Catenuloplanes niger: one gene and its partner. The protein of the gene in region 2 interacts with the protein of the main gene of each other region in a pairwise test. Links are inferred from orthologs where the notes say so. Each region holds a gene or a part of one and is shown on either strand. Other genes may lie near its edges.

Region 1 (5,557 bases), 1.3 Mb from region 2 along the record:
AGCAGATCAAGCCGGAGAAGAAGTTCGACACCGAGCAGATAGACAGCATGCTCAAGGTGCTGCAGAAGATCCCCGGTGCGAGTGACGGCAACGACCACTCGCTCGCCGGTGACCGGCCCGCGTTCGCCAAGTCCGGCACCTGGGAGCTCGGCAAGGAGGGCGGCACCAACGGTGACGCCTGGTACCTCGGCGCCACCACGCAGATAGCGGCCGGTGTCTGGGTCGGTACCTCCGGCGCCCGAGCGGCGATCAAGGACCCGGACGGATCCGACATGTACGGCGGTGACACGCCGGGCCAGATCTGGGAAGACTTCATGAACGCCGCGAACAAGGCGGCGAAGTACAAGGTGGAGAGCTTCCCGGAGGGCAGCTCCGTCGGCGACCCGAGCGTGCTCGCCAACGGTGTCTCGCCGTCGCCGAAGGCCCCGGAGACGCCGGACAACCAGAACCCGAACCCGAACGGGTCGCCGAGCTGTGAGCCGTTCGACTTCAACTGCCTCTTCGGCAACAACGGCGGTAACAACGGCGGCGGCAACAACAACGGCGGCGGCAACAACCAGACGCCGTCACCCACGCCGACCGACGGGCTGCCCGTTCTACCGGGCGTACCCGGCGGAGGCGGGCCGGGCAACGATGACGACGACTAGCGGTCGATCCGTCTGACCCGGATGAGGCCGGTGCGCACCAGGTGCGTACCGGCCTCATTCTTTGTCGTCGATGCGGTGTTCTTGTGACGGCCGTGTCCGGTTCTCCAGGGCCATGCGGCAAGATGCCTCGTATGAACGTCGAGCAGCCGCCGCGGGTCGACAACCCCGGACAGTCCGAGCCGTTCGTCCGTGGCCTCTCCGAGGCGATCGGCGGGCCGCTCGGCGACCACGCCGCGCCCGGCCGGGGCGGGACGACACCGTTCTGGACCGCCACCCGGATCGTGCTGGCCCTGGTCTGTCTCACGCTCGCGCTGCACTGGGTGCAGAAGTCGCCCTGCCGCGACGGCGCCTGGGACAACCACGTGCAGTACACCCGGTTCTGCTACACCGACGTGCTCGCGCTCTACTACGCCGAGGGCCTCAACGAGGGCAAGGTCCCCTACCGCGACCACCCGGTGGAGTACCCGGTCGTCACCGGCTACTTCATGGGCGCGCTCGGCCTGCCGGTCCACGCGTACGGTGAGAACAACCCGGCGGTCAACCAGGGCACGCTCTTCTACGACGTGAACGCGCTGGTGCTCTCCGCGCTCGCGGTCGCCACCGCGGCCGTCATCCTGGCGCTGCGCCGCCGCCGCCCGTGGGACGCCGCGTTGTTCGCGCTCGCGCCCGCGCTGTTCGTCACCGCGACGGTGAACTGGGACTTCCTGGTCATCGGCCTCGCCGCCGCCGGGCTCTACGCCTGGGCGAAGAGCAAACCGGTGCTGGCCGGCGTGCTGCTCGGGCTCGGCGCGGCGGCCAAACTCTGGCCGTTGTTCATCTTCGGGCCGCTGCTCATCCTCGGGTTGCGGGCCGCGAAGCTCCGGCCGGTGCTCGTCGCGTTCGGCACCGGCGCGGTCACCTGGGTCGCGGTCAACGCGCCCGTGTTCCTGCTCTGGCGCGAGTCGTGGAACCGGTTCTTCGAGCTCAACACGGAACGGCCGATCGACTGGGGCACGTTCTGGTACATCGGGCGGTACCTGGACGGCAAGCTCGCCCCGCTGATCCCCGGGGAACAGGGCCTCTTCCAGTGGTTCAGCGACAACGTCGACCCCGCGCTGAACTGGACCAGCTACGCGCTCTTCGGCCTCGCCTGCCTCGGCGTCGCCTACCTGATCCTGACCGCGCCGCGCCGGCCGCGCCTGGCCCAGGTGCTGTTCCTGGTGGTGGCCGCATTCCTGATCTTCAACAAGGTCTGGTCGCAGCAGTTCGTGCTCTGGCTGCTGCCGCTCGCGGTGCTGGCCCGCCCGCGCTGGGGCGCGTTCCTGGCCTGGCAGGCGGCCGAGGTGCTCTACTTCGTCGCGTTCTACGGTGAGCTGCTCGGCGCGTCCGGCAAGCAGGTCTTCCCGGAGGGCGTCTTCGTGCTCGCGTCCACGCTGCGACTGGTCACGGTCGCCGCGCTCTGCTGGTTCGTGATCCGCGAGATCCGCCACCCGGCGGAGGACCCGGTACGCAGCACCTACGACGACGACCCGGACGGCGGCGTTCTCGACGGGGCGCCGGACGCGCCGTGGGTGATCAGCCGGTTCGGCCGGGGCCGCCCGGCCCCGCTGCCGGTCCCGGCGCTGGCGGGTGCCGGCCTCGGCGCCACCACGGCCGGCGTGGCCGCCGACGCCCCGCCGAGCCAGCCCGCCGCCCACCCGGCCGACGACCGTGCCGGCGGTCCGCACGACGGCCCCCAGGACGCGGCACCGGCCCGGTCCACCGGCCCGGCGGCGGCATCCACCTCCGAGCCCACCTCCGGCCCCGCGCCTACTTCGGCTCCCGCGCCCGCTGCCGGGCCGGTGGCGGCGTCCGATGATGACGCCTCCGCGGGAATCGGTGCCGTCAGCGCCGACCCGGCCGGGACCACCTCGACCGACGGTGCGGCCCCGGGCGAGGGCCCGGCCGCGGGTCGTGGTGGCCGGACGGCGGGCGATGACGACGCCCGGTGACGGACGGCCGGCCGAGGTGCTCGACTGCCTCGGCCAGCGGTGCCCGCTGCCGGTGATCGCACTGGCCAAGCGGCTGCCCGCGCTGCCGGTCGGCGCGGTGGTCCGGGTGCTGGCCGACGACCCGGCCGCCGCGAACGACATCCCGGCCTGGTGCCGGATGAAGTCCCAGGAGTGCCTGGGCTCCCCGGAACCCGCGGCCTTCGACGTCCGCCGGGTGACCTGAACGGCGAACGGCCCGGACCGGCAGTCACCGCGGTCCGGGCCGTTCGCCGTTCGACGCTCGTCAGAGGCGGTAGACCACCGCGTTCTCGATGTCCTCGCGGGTGATGCCGAGGTAGTCGACCGGCAGGTCGATGCGGGCCGCCAGGTCCGTACCGCCGATCCGGTCGCGCAGCACCACCACGGTCCGCACGCCGACGCTGCGCAGGTAGTCGACGCTCGGCTGGTCCGGGAACGACGCCGCGGACTGCCGGATCTGGTCGGTGAGCTGCGGCGTGAATCCGCTGCCGCCGTTCGTCACCTGCTGGAACCGGGTGGTCGACCAGAGCATCACGTGCTGGTCCCAGCCGCCCTCGCTGGGCAGCACCAGCATCGGCCCGTCCACCGTGCGCATCGCCAGCGGCTGCTGCGGTACGAGCGGGTGCGGCGTGACGTTCGTGCCCTCCAGCAGGATCGCCACCAGCGGCAGCAGCGTGACGACGCGCAGCAGCAGGCCGGGCCGGGCCGGCACCTGGTCGCGGGAGAAGTCGGCGGCCCGGCGCGAGTACGCCGCGACCGCGCCCGCCGCCAGGAGCGCCAGGAAGATCGTGGTCCACAGCACCAGCCGGCCCGGCGTGCGGATGCCCTGCCAGCCGGGCAGGTACTCGAAGAGCGGCACGTAGGTGAACGTGCCGCCGAAGAACTCGGTGCCCATCGCCAGCGCGCCGCTGACCAGCACGCCGGCCAGCATCAGGAGTCGCTGCCGGACCGTCCAGATCGAGAAGAACAGCCCGGCCGTCGCGAGCCCGATCAGCGCGAACCCGGGCAGCAGCGTCATCTCCGGCGCCCACGGCAACGCGTCCCGCGCCTGCGCGTGCAGCGTGCCCCAGACCGCGGACTCGCCGGACGCGGTGAAGAAACCCTGCAGCGGCGGCGAGTAGAGCTGGATCTCTTCGATGCTGCGCTTCGCGTACGGGTACAGCTCGGAGACCCGGAAGTACGGGATGGCGAGCAGCGCACCGGCCGCGCCGAAGATCAGGCCACCGCCGGCGTCCGCCGCGAGCAGCCGCCAGCCGAACGGTTTCGGCTCCGTCCACACCCAGAACCGCTTCACCAGGTACGTGACGAGCGAGACCAGCACGATCAGCAGCAGCGCGTACGCGAACGGCAGTCCGATGCCGAAGCCGAGGCTGAGCTGCCAGGCCGCGACCAGCCAGCCGGCCAGCGCCCACCCCGCGTGCCGCTTCTCCGGACGGTAGCCGTGGCGCAGCGAGTAGCCGTGGCCGCGGGCCAGCATCGCCAGCGCCAGCATGATGCCGCCGCTGGACATGACGTGCAGGTGCCCGGCCTGGGCCAGCCGCCACGGGGCGAGCGCGAGCGCCGCGCCGGCGACCGCGCCCGCGATCCGGCCGGTGCCGAGCTGCCGGGCCAGCGCGTAGCCGCCGACGAAGACCATCGCGTACGCCAGCACGAAGATGATGTTGTAGCGCAGCACCGCGGCGACCGGGCCCTCGCCGATCATGCCGGCCGGCGCGTACCCGAGCAGCGCGTCGGAGAACGCGAAGCTCAACTCGTTCGGATAGAACGTGTTCGACTCCCACAGCCGCGCCGGGTCGGTCAGCAGGATGTGCCCGGACCAGGCCATCTGCCAGGCCTGCAGCGTCGGGTCCCAGATGTCCTGCGGGATCGTGTGCAGCGGGTACCTCAGCGTGGGCCAGGTCATCACGACGGCGAAGAGCAGGCCGCCGAGGATCGCGAACGTCCACTCGTGGGTCAGTCCGCGCCGGACCGCGGCCACCACCCGTCCGACCGGGGTGAGCTGCACGGGCGGTGGCGGCCCGAACGACTCGAACGGGTCCCGGTTCGGGTCCTTGACGACGGTCATCTCGCCGGGCCGAGCGGCCGGCTTCGAGGCCGCCGCCGACGCGGTGGCGTCGCCGGGAGCCGCGGACCGCAGCGCCGCCGCGCCCCGCTCCGGCTCGCTGCCGGCCTTCACCGCGCCGGCGGCCTTGTCAGCGCCGCCTGGCTTGTCCGCGGCAACGGGCTTGTCCACGGCGGCTGGCTTGTCCGCGGTAGCTGGATTCTTCGTGGTCGCGGCCGGCTTGTCACCGGTCGCGCCGACCGCCTGATCGGGCACCGGAGCCGGGCGCGCCCCCGCCGCCTTCGCGTTGCCCTGCCCATCGCCGGTGAGCTGCGGTTTGTCCGTACTCATCGCTCGACTGCCCCTTGTGGTCTCGTATGCACGCCGGTGGAGACGGTCTAGTCGCCGATTTGGTTGCGAAGGAACGTGATGTCGGCGCTCTGCCCCTCGACGCCACCGGGGGTCTCCACGATCACCGGCGCGTTGGCCGCGCGGATCACGCCGACCAGCAACGCCGGGTCGATCATGCCGTTCCCGATGTTGTCGTGCCGGTCGCGCCGGGAGTCGAACTCGTCCCGCGAGTCGTTGCAGTGCACCAGGTCGATCCGCCCGGTGATCGCCTTGACCCGGTCGACCGCGTCGATCAGCGCCTCACCGCCGGCGTGCGCGTGGCAGGTGTCCAGGCAGAACCCGGCGCCGAGCGGCCCGACCGCGTCCCACAGCCGGGCGATCGCGTCGAACGTGCGGGCGCACGCGTTCTCCCCGCCGGCCGTGTTCTCGATCAGGACGGGCAGCGGGAAGCCGCCCTCCTTCGCCGCGTAGGCGAACGTCTTGCGCCAGTTGTCGAAGCCGATCGCGATGTCGTCGCCGTCGCCGACGTG
Region 2 (5,590 bases):
GCTCCTGCGCCGTCGCCACCTCCAAGGTGATCGCGACCGCGCTCGGCCGGCTGAACGCGGACGTGATCCTCTGCGGCTCGGAGTCCACCGACGGCCGCGTCCAGGTGCTCCCGCACATGCTCGCGGAGCGGCTCGGCGTCGCGGCGCTCACCGGCGCGCGCAAGCTCACCGTCGACGGCAGCACGCTGACCGTCGAGCGGCAGACCGACGAGGGGTACGAGGTGGTCACCGCCTCGACGCCGGCCGTCGTCTCGGTGTGGGACACGATCAACGAGCCGCGGTACCCGTCCTTCAAGGGCATCATGGCCGCGAAGAAGAAGCCGGTGGAGACGCTGTCCCTGGCCGACCTGGGCGTGGACCCGTCCGAGGTCGGCTTCGCGGGCGCCACCAGCACGGTGATCGAGCACGCGCAGCGCCCGCCGCGCTCCGCCGGTCAGCGGGTCGTCGACGAGGGCGAGGCCGGCGTGAAGCTGGTCGAGTTCCTCGCCACCGAGAAGTTCGTCTGAGAAGGGGGTACCGAGACATGGCAGAGGTTCTCGTCGTCGTCGAGGCCGCCGCCTCGGGCGTGAAGAAGGTCACCCTGGAGCTGCTCACGCTCGCGCGGGAGATCGGCTCGCCGTCCGCGGTCGTGCTGGGCGGGCCCGGCGCCGCGGAGGCGCTCACGCCCCGGCTCGCGGAGTACGGCGCGGAGAAGGTCTACGCGGCGGAGAGCGAGGAGATCGACGGCTACCTGGTCGCGCCCAAGGCGACCGTGCTGGCCGAGCTGGTCAGGCGCGTCTCCCCGGCCGCCGTGCTGCTCGCCTCCAGCCAGGAGGGCAAGGAGATCGCGGCCCGGCTGGCCATCAAGCTGGACAACGGCGTGCTCACCGACGCGGTCGGGCTGGACGCGGACGGCACGGCCACCCAGGTCGCGTTCGCCGGCGCCACCATCGTCAAGTCCAAGGTGACCCGCGGCCTGCCGATCGTGGCGCTCCGGCCCAACTCGCTGACCCCCACGCCGGCCCCGGCGTCCCCGTCGGTCGAGTCGCTCCCGGTCACCGCGACCGAGTCCGACAAGCTGGCCAAGGTCGTCGAGCGGGTCGCGGAGCAGAAGGGCGCGCGCCCGGAGCTCTCCGAGGCGTCCGTGGTCGTCTCCGGCGGCCGCGGCGTGGGCGGCGCGGACGGCTTCAAGCTGGTCGAGGAGCTGGCCGACCTGCTCGGCGGCGCGGTCGGCGCGTCCCGCGCGGCGGTCGACTCCGGCTTCTACCCGCACCAGTACCAGGTCGGGCAGACCGGCAAGACGGTGTCCCCGCAGCTCTACATCGCGCTCGGCATCTCCGGCGCGATCCAGCACCGGGCCGGCATGCAGACGTCGAAGACGATCGTCGCGGTGAACAAGGACGGCGAGGCGCCGATCTTCGAGCTGGCCGACTACGGCGTGGTGGGCGACCTCAACAAGGTGGTCCCGCAGGCCGCGGACGAGATCCGCAAGCGCAAGTAGGTGTTCCGCCCGGGTGGTCCGGGCGGCGTCCAGGTCGGGAGCCCGACACGGATGCCGCCCGGACCACCGGTACCGGGGCCGGGCGGATCCGCCCGGCCCTTACGTATGACCAGCTCCCGGCCGGGTTCCTCGGCCGGTGCCGGGCGCTCCCTCCCCGTATCGTGGCGGATTTCGGGTTTTGCCGGGGTTTGAACGGCGGCGCTCAGACTGTGGTCCGGGCCGATGGAGCACTCGGTAAGGACCGGTAGGCTGAGGGGCGATGGCCTACCTGGATCACGCCGCGACCACGCCGATGCTCAGCGAGGCGCTCGAGGCATACGTCGCCACGGCCCGCGAGGTCGGCAACGCGTCGTCGTTGCACGCCGCCGGCCGCCACGCACGTCAGCGCGTCGAGGAGTCCCGGGAACGGATCGGTGCGGCGCTCGGCGCCCGGCCCTCCGAGGTGATCTTCACGAGCGGCGGGACCGAGAGCGACAACCTCGCGGTCAAGGGCATGTTCTGGGCGCGGCGCGCGGTGGACGCGGCCCGCACCCGGGTGGTGGCCAGTGGCGTCGAACATCACGCGATCATGGACTCGGTCGACTGGCTGGTCGCGCACGAGGGCGCGAGCGCGGGCTGGCTCGACGCGGACGCGATCGGCCGGATCCGGCCCGCGACGCTCGAGGCCGAGCTCGACGCGTACGGCGACGCGATCGCGATGATCACCGTCATGTGGGCGAACAACGAGGTCGGCACCGTGCAGCCGATCGCGGAGCTGGCCGCGCTCGCGGCCGCGCGCGGTATCCCGTTCCACACCGACGCGGTGCAGGCCGTCGGTCAGATCCCGGTCGACTTCGGCGCCAGCGGCGCGTCCGCGCTCACCCTCACCGGGCACAAGGTGGGCGGCCCGGTCGGCGTCGGCGCGCTGCTGCTCGGCCGCGACGTGGCCGTGACGCCGCTGCTGCACGGCGGCGGCCAGGAGCGCGACGTCCGGTCCGGAACGCTGGACGCGGCCGGCATCGTCGCGTTCGCGGTCGCGGTCGAGACCGCGGTCAAGAACCAGCAGGAGTACGCGGCCCGCGTCGGCGGACTCCGCGACCGGCTGGTCGCGGGCGTGCACGGCGTGGTGCCGGACGCGATCCTGAACGGCGCGCCCGAGGACCGGCTGCCCGGCAACGCGCACTTCTCCTTCCCCGGCTGCGAGGGCGACGCGCTGCTGCTCCTGCTGGACGCGCAGGGCATCGACTGCTCCACCGGCTCGGCCTGCTCGGCCGGCGTCGCGCAGCCGTCGCACGTGCTGGTCGCGATGGGCGCGGACGACGACCGCGCGCGCTCGTCGCTGCGGTTCACGCTCGGCCACACCTCGACGGCCGCGGACGTGGACGCGCTGATCGCCGCGCTGCCCGCCGCGGTCGAGCGGGCCCGCCGGGCCGGGGTAATCAAATCGGTTCTCGGCTGAGCCGCTAGTACCGTTGATCTGAGGCTTTACCCGGGGAGGGTGTTTCACGTGCGTGTTCTCGCGGCGATGTCCGGCGGTGTCGACTCGGCGGTGGCGGCGGCCCGCGCCGTCGAAGCCGGTCATGACGTGACCGGCGTCCACCTGGCGCTCTCCCGCAACCCGCAGACGTTCCGGACCGGCGCGCGCGGCTGCTGCACGATCGAGGACTCCCGCGACGCGCGCCGCGCCGCCGACGTGCTCGGCATCCCGTTCTACGTGTGGGACATGGCCGAGCGCTTCCACGCGGACGTGGTCGACGACTTCGTCGCGGAGTACGCGGCCGGCCGCACGCCGAACCCGTGCCTGCGCTGCAACGAGAAGATCAAGTTCGCCGCGGTGCTGGACCGGGCGATCGCGCTCGGCTTCGACGCGGTGGTCACCGGCCACCACGCCCGGCTCGGCGCCGACGGCCTGCTGCGGCGCAGCGTCGACCTGCCCAAGGACCAGTCGTACGTGCTGGCCGTGCTCAACCGGGCACAGCTGGACCGGTCGCTCTTCCCGCTGGGCTCGTCGACCAAGGCGCAGGTGCGCGCCGAGGCGGCCGAGCGCGGGCTGGGCGTCGCGGAGAAGCCGGACTCGCACGACATCTGCTTCATCGCCGACGGTGACACGCGCGGCTTCCTGGAGTCGAAGCTGGGCTCCGCGCCGGGCGACATCGTGGACTCGACGACCGGCGAGGTGGTGGGCGCGCACAGCGGGGCGTACGCCTACACGGTCGGACAGCGCAAGGGGCTGGGCCTGACGGTCCCGGCCGCGGACGGCCGGCCGCGCTACGTGCTGTCGATCACCCCGAAGACGAACACGGTGACGGTCGGCCCGGCGGCCGCGCTGGCGGTGTCCACGGTGTACGCGGGCCGGCCGGTCTGGACCGGGCTGCCCGGCGCGCCGGCCGAGCCGCTGGACTGCGTGGTGCAGCTGCGGGCGCACGGCGAGACGTACCCGGCGCGGGTGTCCGTGGTGGACGGCGGGCTGGTGGCGGCGCTGTCCACGCCGGCCCGTGGGGTGGCGGCCGGGCAGGCCCTGGTGATGTACCGCCCGGACCCGGACGGGGACGTCGTGCTGGGCTCGGGCACGATCACCCACACCTGAGCGGGCCGGCGCGCCGGTCTTCCGTCGCTCCGGGCACGGGGCGGCCGGTCCGGCTCAGTAGAGTCGGCGGCATGAGTGACGCAGCGGTGTGGCCGTGGCCGGAAGGGGCGGCGACCGGGATCGGATCGCTGCCGGGGATCGATGTCGCCGAGGCCCAGCGGGTGGTCCTGGGGGATCTTCCCGACTTTCCGCATCTGCCGGAGCTGCCCGCGCGCGGACCCGGCGCCGACCTCGTCGGCCGCGGCGCCGGTTTCCTGGTCGAGCTGCCGGTCGAGCTCTACGCCGGCCGCTGGCGGGTCGCGGCCCGGCCCGGCAAGGACCTGCGGCGCACGCGTGACCTGCTGGACCGCGACGTCGATCAGCTGACCGAGCAGGCCGCCGAGTTCACCGGCCCGGTCAAGGTCCAGGCGGCCGGGCCGTGGACGCTCGCCGCGAGCATCGAGCTGCCGATCGGCGGCCGGCTGCTGCGCGATCCCGGCGCGGTCCGCGACCTGACCGCGTCGCTCGCCGAGGGCGTGGCCGCGCACGTCCGGGACGTCGCGGCCCGACTGCCCGGCGCCACCGTCGTGCTGCAGCTGGACGAGCCGTCGATGCCGGCCGTGCTGGCCGGCCGGGTGCGCACCGAGAGCGGGCTGGGCACGTACCGGGCGGTCGAGGCGACGCTCGCGTCGGAACTGCTCCGGCAGGTCGTGGACGCGGCCGGGGTGCCGGTCGTGGTGCACTGCTGCGCGCCGGACGTGCCGCTGGACGTGATCCGTTCGTCCGGTGCCGCCGGCGTCGCACTGGACCTGTCCCTGGTCGAGCGGCTCGATCCGCTCGGCGAGGCGCTCGACGCGGGCCTGGGCCTGCTGGCCGGCGCCGCACCCACCGGGCTGTCGTCCGGCCCGGCCGGGGTCGCGTCCGCCGTGGTCGCGGACCGGGTGCGGAAGCTGTGGCGGGAGCTGGGCTTCCCGGCGGCGCAACTGGCGAAACAGGTGGTGGTGACGCCCGCGTGCGGCCTGGCCGGTGCGACCCCGGCGTTCGCCCGCGCCGCGCTGGCCGCCTGCCGCGACGCCGCCCGGCGACTGCACGAGGACGCGCTGAGCTGATGACGGTCGCGCAGGTCGACGGCGCCGAGGCCACGGCGGAGCAGCTGCGGGCGCTGGCCGTGACGAACTACGGGCACTTCACCTCCCTCCAGGTGCGCGCGGGAGCCGTGCACGGCCTGACGCATCACCTGGAGCGGCTGGATCGGCAGTCGCACGCGTTGTTCGGCCGTGGCCTGGACGGTGCGCGAGTGCGCGGCCTGCTGCGCCACGCGCTGGCCGGGACGCCGGACGCGTCGGTCCGGGTGACGGTCTTCTCCGGCGAGGGCCGGCGGCCCAGCGCGGTCGCGCCCGCGGAGCCGCACGTGCTGGTCACCGTGGACCCGCCGGTCCCGGCGCTGACGTCGCCGCTGCGGGTGTGCACGGTGTCGTACGAGCGGGACCTGCCGGAGGTGAAGCACGTCGCCACGTTCGGCCTGACCTGGCACTGGCGCCGGGCCCGGGCACAGGGCGCCGACG

What was found. The genes of interacting proteins can lie anywhere in the genome.
Region 1: the proteins of J2S44_RS25030 (region 2) and J2S44_RS18930 interact in binary tests that used the Escherichia coli proteins (3 or more experiments, as listed by UniProt). The link is inferred for Catenuloplanes niger from one-to-one orthologs.

The regions. Positions count from the first base shown.
Region 1 is NZ_JAVDYC010000001.1:4,292,440-4,297,996, reverse strand. The notes cover bases 1,321-4,220. They hold J2S44_RS18930 (sulfurtransferase TusA family protein), read left to right. Parts: upstream 1,321-2,600; coding sequence 2,601-2,840; downstream 2,841-4,220. Other genes in these bases: J2S44_RS18925 (hypothetical protein), read right to left, coding at 2,901-4,220. Outside these bases: J2S44_RS18940 (transglycosylase domain-containing protein), read left to right, coding at 1-647; more of J2S44_RS18925, read right to left, coding at 4,221-5,027; J2S44_RS18920 (deoxyribonuclease IV), read right to left, coding at 5,075-5,557. UniProt on the Escherichia coli protein: Sulfur carrier protein involved in sulfur trafficking in the cell. Part of a sulfur-relay system required for 2-thiolation during synthesis of 2-thiouridine of the modified wobble base 5-methylaminomethyl-2-thiouridine (mnm(5)s(2)U) in tRNA.
Region 2 is NZ_JAVDYC010000001.1:5,628,422-5,634,011, forward strand. The notes cover bases 896-3,828. They hold J2S44_RS25030 (cysteine desulfurase family protein), read left to right. Parts: upstream 896-1,739; coding sequence 1,740-2,918; downstream 2,919-3,828. Other genes in these bases: J2S44_RS25025 (electron transfer flavoprotein subunit alpha/FixB family protein), read left to right, coding at 896-1,480; mnmA (tRNA 2-thiouridine(34) synthase MnmA), read left to right, coding at 2,967-3,828. Also shown: J2S44_RS25020 (electron transfer flavoprotein subunit beta/FixA family protein), read left to right, coding at 1-506; more of J2S44_RS25025, read left to right, coding at 524-895; more of mnmA, read left to right, coding at 3,829-4,046; J2S44_RS25040 (uroporphyrinogen decarboxylase/cobalamine-independent methonine synthase family protein), read left to right, coding at 4,118-5,134; J2S44_RS25045 (aminotransferase class IV family protein), read left to right, coding at 5,134-5,590. UniProt on the Escherichia coli protein: Master enzyme that delivers sulfur to a number of partners involved in Fe-S cluster assembly, tRNA modification or cofactor biosynthesis. Catalyzes the removal of elemental sulfur from cysteine to produce alanine.